DNA from 2 places in the Virgibacillus kekensis genome. Region 2 is predicted to be linked to the other one. Evidence: a T-box and tRNA genes for the amino acid it is inferred to sense, from the RefSeq annotation. Region 2 holds a T-box; the other holds one or more tRNA genes.

Region 1 (3,413 bases), on a different contig from region 2:
GTGGAATTACACAACTTGCTCTTGCAAGGCATCGATCAGCATAATTAGACAAAATCCGCAGATACACTTTACCTTTAGTCAGCTTTTCCACAGTAGGAGCAAGTGACTCGGCGATTGTATTTATAATATTTGCCCCCATTGCATCGCACGTATTGATATAAATGTGAAGGATGAGCATTTTACCGTATATTGAATCTGACTCTTCATTCAATATACGGACTTCCAAATCCTCTGCTCCGCCACCCCTGGCGACAAGACTCGGGTAAGAAGCATTTGCATCTTCTATGAGGGAATCTTTTTCTTTTAGAACAGCCTCTTTGGCAGCCTCAAAATCCGGACAGCCGACTACCTGAATCTGGCCAATCATAACCCGATCGGTTGCCTCTGTAGTAAAGCCACCTGCATTCCGGACTATTTTGGCAATGTAGCTGGCTGACGCCACAACGGATGGCTCTTCAATTGCCATTGGCACTACATAGTCTTTCCCGTTCACTTGAAAGTTCAATCCTAGTCCGAGTGGAAGCGGAAATGTCCCAATTACATTTTCAATCATTTTGTCAGCTGTATCTGTGCCCAGCGGTTCTTTTGAAAATAAATATTCCTTTTCTTCCTCAGTAAAGGATTCCATTTTAGTCAAAAGCTCTCTGCGTTCATCAACACCCATTTTATAAAAGCCAGGAATTCTCGAAGTTTCCATAACGTCTCATCCTTTTGTGAACATTATTTATATATGTAAATAAGTCTTGTATTGTCAATAAATAAAATAGCTGTATCTATTATGTAAAAAAACAGCCTAAAATGCAAATAAACAAGGTTGTTTATCACTCATAACGACCTTGTTTATCTGCTATTATAATATTTATGCTGTTTTTACGCTAGAGTTTTTTCGTATAAAAGATGAGCCATGGAGGATTCGAACCTCCGACCCTCTGATTAAAAGTCAGATGCTCTGCCAGCTGAGCTAATGGCTCATAATGTAAAGTGTTCTGATTAAGCGATTGCGTCCATTGGTGCTCGTCGTGATAACTCCTCGCATGCCTGCACATAGCAGTAATTTCCAGGATGTTCGCGGCAAGCTAATGGCTCATGATGTAAAGTGTTCTTATTATGCGGGTGAATCCCTTGGTGCTCGTCCATTTTAAATATGTAAAAATTCCCTTAAAATAAAAAAAGGCTGGGCTACCAGGATTCGAACCTGGGAATCACGGGACCAAAACCCGTTGCCTTACCGCTTGGCTATAGCCCAATAATTATGGTGGAGGGGGGCAGATTCGAACTGCCGAACCCTGAGGGAGCGGATTTACAGTCCGCCGCGTTTAGCCACTTCGCTACCCCTCCGTAACTATTGTAACTATCTTTTATTTAATTATACATAAAAAATGGTGCCGGCCAGAGGAATTGAACCCCCAACCTACTGATTACAAGTCAGTTGCTCTGCCAATTGAGCTAGACCGGCACATGGTGGAGGATGCAGGGCTCGAACCTGCGACCCCCTGCTTGTAAGGCAGGTGCTCTCCCAGCTGAGCTAATCCTCCAAAGTAAGTGGTGACCCGTACGGGATTCGAACCCGTGTTACCGCCGTGAAAGGGCGGTGTCTTAACCACTTGACCAACGGGCCATAGTAATGGATTTTATAATACGAAAAAATCTTTGTCAAAAACCAACGATTTTTATTATATACAGGATTGCTATCTTTGTAAAGAGAAATATTAAATTCTATATTTTCAAATAGCTTCCTAACACATATAATGAAGAATAGACATAGATAAGCACTTTTTAAGGGGGATTTTATGGGTAACTGGCTTGAATTAGGTGGTGATCCTTTCATTACATTTGGAACCAGTCATCTGACAATGTTAATGATTTACTTTTTGGGACTTCTATTGTTCTTTATCTTTCTAAAAAAAATCCGCAGTAAAAGAACTCCTTTTACTATTATCCGCTGGACCCTGTTCAGCCTGCTCATTCTTTCCGAAGTTTCATACCAGACTTGGACAGGGGTTACAGGAATATGGAGTCTAAGGGATCACATGCCGCTGCATCTCTGTGGTGTAGCCGGGATAACCGGGGCCATAACGTTGGCGACTTACAATAAGAGGTTAGTACAGATCTCATTTTTTATTGGTCTGATACCCGCTTTTCTGGCAGTCGTGACTCCTGAACTTCCCTATGATTATCCACATTTTCGTTTCTGGAAGTTTTTTGTCCACCATATCGCTATTTCATGGACCGGTATTTTCCTTGTTTCTACAAGTTCCGCCAAAATAACCCTGAAATCTATGCTGGAAACGTATGGATACCTGCTGGTTTACGCATTTATAATCGGGGTTTTCATAAATCCTTGCCTGGAGTCCAACTACTTATATCTATCCCATACCCCTACTGCCTCCACACCTCTTGATATGCTTGGTAATGGGTTTTGGTACTATTTTAATCTCTGTGTACTTGGATTGGTTGTATTTACAGCTCAGCAGCAGATATACAGGCTTTTCGCTAACTTTAAAAGAGCATCCACTTAGTGTAAGTAGTTCCGTTTCGGTGGAGAAACATATGATTTAGCATACTAATTAGCAGACCAAAGCAGATTGACAATAGTTGTTGTCAAAGTGTATTTTACTGTGTTAATCGGTATGCTATTTGCTATGTTGATTCTTATAAACCAAGCATGTAGTTGTTATGATTAAGATTTTGAATATTATGTTCTTCAATTAACGAGGAGTTTAAGATGAGCATGAGAACTTTTATGTGGCATTTGACAAAAAACGAGTAACAAAAAACCTCTTAAGAGTAAGAGGTTTAAGCAATCGTATTTTCATTTATTAAAAGTTGTAGGGCTTCCGCTGATTCTTCAATATTATCAAATAATTTGACCGTATTATTTTTAAGATTGGTTATCTCTATAGTCCTTGTATGTTTTAAGCATCGTACTGTCATTACTGGTTGTTCATTAGAGCTAAATGTATGCATTGTTGTACTGACAAAGAGTTTCAAGCATTTTTATTAGACTTTCTTTCGACATTTTAGTGTCTCCTCCTTAATGATGGAAGAAGACTAAGGAAAGTCAAAAGGTTCCCAACAATTGTATTGTTTATATATTAGTATAACATATATATGGTATATTGTATAGAATTGTCTGAATAGTTAGGATAATGCGTGTGATAAAAGCGAGATTCTTATTAAACTCAACGGGTGCGATTGTTCAAGAAAAACAATTGTTTATCCACTAACGAGAGTAGACCAATGAGGGGGGGAATATTGTGGGGAAATTAGTATACATAATATCAGGGATTTTGATGGTTTGTTTGTCATTACTTACAGGTGCTATTATCGTACAAATAGCCAAAGTAAACAACTCTAGTTTATCTGGAATTTCTGTTAGCCTTGTTCTCCTGGTTTTTGTAATAGGTATTTCA
Region 2 (3,413 bases):
GCCGGTCAGCAGGAAGTAGCGAAGTGAATCTGCACCATACTTATCGATTACATCCATCGGGTCTACGCCGTTACCAAGTGATTTACTCATCTTTCGTCCGTCAGCATCTCGAATGAGTCCGTGAATAAGTACATCTTTAAACGGCCGCTGATCAGTAAACTCTTTTGACTGGAAAATCATACGTGCCACCCAGAAAAAGATAATGTCATAACCGGTTACCAGTACATCGGTCGGGAAATAGCGTTTAAAGTCCTCTGCCTCTGTATCCGGCCAGCCCATTGTGGAGAACGGCCACAGTGCGGAAGAAAACCACGTATCGAGAACATCCGTATCCTGTTCCCAGTTTTCAATATCCTCTGGAGCATCCTTGCCTACATAAACTTCTCCAGTACCCTTATGGTACCAGGCAGGAATCCGGTGACCCCACCACAGCTGACGGGAGATACACCAGTCACGGATATTTTCCATCCAGTTCAAATAAGTTCGTTCAAAACGTCCCGGCACAAAATTAACTTTCTCTTCACGCTGCTGAAGCGCAATTGCCTCATCTGCCAGTGGTTGCATCTTAACAAACCACTGTGTGGACAAGTACGGTTCCACAACCGCGCCGCTGCGCTCAGAATGCCCAACCTGGTGAACACGCTCTTCAATTCGGAAGAGAACATCCATGTCCTGAAGGTCCTTGACTATTTGTTTCCGGCATTCAAATCGGTCCAGCCCCTCATATTTTCCAGCATTTTTATTCATGGTGCCATCTTCATTCATAACGAGTACACGCTCAAGATTATGGCGGTTTCCGATTTCAAAATCATTCGGATCATGTGCTGGTGTAATCTTAACAGCCCCTGAACCCAAGTCCATATCTACATACTCATCGGCTACAATTTCAATTTCTCGCCCGACAATCGGTAAAATAACAGTTTTGCCTACAAGATTTTTATACCGGTCATCATCAGGGTGAACAGCAATCGCCGTATCACCAAGCATGGTTTCAGGACGTGTGGTTGCTATTTCTATAGTCTCCTCACTATCCTTAATCGGATAGCGCATATGATAAAATTTGCCTTGAACTTCCTCATAAATAACTTCAATATCAGAAAGAGCTGTTTTTGTTTGTGGATCCCAGTTGATAATATACTCGCCGCGGTAGATCAGACCTTTCTTATACAAGGTAACGAAAACTTCCCGTACCGCATCAGATAAGCCTTCATCCAGGGTGAAACGTTCGCGAGAATAGTCAAGCCCTAGTCCCAACTTTTCCCACTGCGCCCGAATGAAATCAGCATATTCTTCCTTCCACTCCCAAGCTGTTTCGAGGAACTTTTCCCGGCCAAGGTCATACCGGCTTTTCCCCTGCTCCTTCAGCTTAGCCTCTACCTTTGATTGAGTAGCAATTCCTGCGTGATCCATCCCAGGCAACCATAAAACATCATACCCCTGCATCCGCTTCATTCTTGAAACGGTATCCTGCATAGTTGTATCCCAAGCATGGCCCAGATGAAGCTTTCCGGTAACGTTCGGTGGCGGAATTACGATTGAAAATGGCTCTTTTTCCTTATCGCCTTTTGCCTCGAAAAACTTTCCTTCCACCCAAAACCTGTACCGCTCTTTTTCTATTTCCTGGGGGTTGTACTTTGAAGACATTGAAATCCCTGTCTCGTCGCTCATCCTATATCCTCCTTTTAAATGCAATAAAAAAATCCTTTCATCCAATAAAGGACGAAAAGATATTATTCCGTGGTACCACCTTTGTTCACAAACCCAAGAAGCTTGTGCACTCGTGTATTGATAACGGACAACAACCGGCTTCTCCTACTATGAAGAATAAAATAATCCCTCGTTTCAAAGAAGCTGCATCAGGGGTGACCTTCCAAAACAATTGTACCTGGGAAATTCCCACCAGACATTCCCTCTCTGTAAGGCAATTGCAATGTACTCTTCCCTGTCATCGCATTTTAATATTATTTTCCATTTTATCCGTTACTGAAAATAAAATCAACTATTATTAGTATATGAATTGCACAAAACACCTTCATTTATACATAGTATATAAAAAATACAACAAGGAGTGATAAAAAATGGCGAGGTATTACCGCTACCGACTTCCGCCATGGGCACTGCGCTGTATAATTGTAATCGAAAGAGTAACCCTTCCGATTTTAATTTTCCAGTTAATCCGGACTCTGTTCTTCCCGACAACGCTCGATGTATTTCTTTTAGGTTTACTTGTAGGGGTGTTTATCGCATTTTATCTAGAGTGGATTTAATCGCTTGATTCGGCGTCAAACCCTAAAGCTATTTCCCGGTATACAAACTCTGACCAATCAAGCCCAAATTGGAGTTCTCGGCCTGCAATTTTAAGTGTTTTTGTCTGATTAACCATAGTATCAGCAGACGGCGATTCTGCATAGTGCTGGAGCAATTTAATATATGGAAAAGGATTCAGGAGATGAATCGCTGCCAAATGGAGTTCTTTCTCTGATAGCCTGTTTTGCTCCAGGTAGGATCTTGTAGCCTCCTTTAGAGCAGCAAAAGAAATATGGAAATCCCGTACCAGACTTTTTATAAAAAATATAAGATCAAAAACCGGATTCTCATATCCGGCATTATCCCAATTCACAAAGCAGGTATACTCCCGCCTAACAACATGGGAAAGGTCAGGTTTTCCATGACAGAGACTATAGTTCCATACCGGGTCCTCTTCCAGATTGTCCAGAAAGTCAGCTGTATGTCTCCCGATTCGCTTAAGTGTTTCATCGAATATCCGGAATTGTGTACAGGCAAGAAGTTCAAACGGCGACATGTATCTCTGTTTTTCGAACGCTACTACAACATGCAAAGATTCTTCATATAAACCCTCGCACGACTGCTGGTATTCCTTAAATCTTTTTGATACAGGGTTATGCTGAATGGAAACACAGTTGGCGGTGGTGGCATGTATTCTTCCAAGTACATCCATAGCTGATTTCACAAGATCTTCAGGACTGCTTTCATTATCGGCTAGCCATGGGGACATATAAAAGAATGCATTCGAATGTTCAACATAAAGCTTATTATTATTTGTCAGGCAGACCGGTGCTATATATGCTAATTTTTTAGCCGCTGCCTCGTGATAGACGCGCTCCCAGACAGGCAGGGTCTCTTCTGTCAGATTGCTTCGCTTAACCACATATCGCTGACGGCCGTCATTGAGCATATGTACTTTTTCCGTTATCTTGTTTACATGATAAGGCCTGATTCCATATTCCTTAGCAATTTCTGTAATGGAATCCATCTCAATATTCACCTGCCTTTTCAGACTTATACCCCTTACTGTTTAGAGCAAGGGGTATTATGGCTAGTTCCTTTTTTTATAAGGGATGTAAAGTAACTGTCCTTCTTCAATACTCTCATCAAGCAGATGGTTTTGCTTA

What was found. A T-box is a leader RNA that pairs with one kind of tRNA and senses whether it is charged. The one in region 2 lies ahead of ACFO3D_RS12150 (valine--tRNA ligase), so its partner is inferred to be a tRNA-Val.
Region 1: it has a tRNA-Val gene. The T-box ahead of ACFO3D_RS12150 (valine--tRNA ligase) is inferred to sense a tRNA for this amino acid. The anticodon was not compared.

The regions. Positions count from the first base shown of each region.
Region 1 covers NZ_JBHSFU010000009.1:127,592-131,004, forward strand. Annotated here, with positions in the region: gene ACFO3D_RS15570 (hydroxymethylglutaryl-CoA reductase, degradative) at 1-697, opposite strand, end outside; tRNA gene ACFO3D_RS15575 (tRNA-Lys) at 899-971, opposite strand; tRNA gene ACFO3D_RS15580 (tRNA-Gln) at 1,175-1,246, opposite strand; tRNA gene ACFO3D_RS15585 (tRNA-Tyr) at 1,254-1,338, opposite strand; tRNA gene ACFO3D_RS15590 (tRNA-Thr) at 1,381-1,456, opposite strand; tRNA gene ACFO3D_RS15595 (tRNA-Val) at 1,460-1,535, opposite strand; tRNA gene ACFO3D_RS15600 (tRNA-Glu) at 1,544-1,618, opposite strand; gene ACFO3D_RS15605 (YwaF family protein) at 1,791-2,519, shown strand; gene ACFO3D_RS15610 (hypothetical protein) at 3,258-3,413, shown strand, end outside.
Region 2 covers NZ_JBHSFU010000006.1:242,319-245,731, forward strand. Annotated here, with positions in the region: gene ACFO3D_RS12150 (valine--tRNA ligase) at 1-1,668, opposite strand, end outside; T-box leader at 1,713-1,958, opposite strand; gene ACFO3D_RS12155 (hypothetical protein) at 2,079-2,267, shown strand; gene ACFO3D_RS12160 (phosphotransferase) at 2,264-3,274, opposite strand; gene spoVID (stage VI sporulation protein D) at 3,338-3,413, opposite strand, start outside.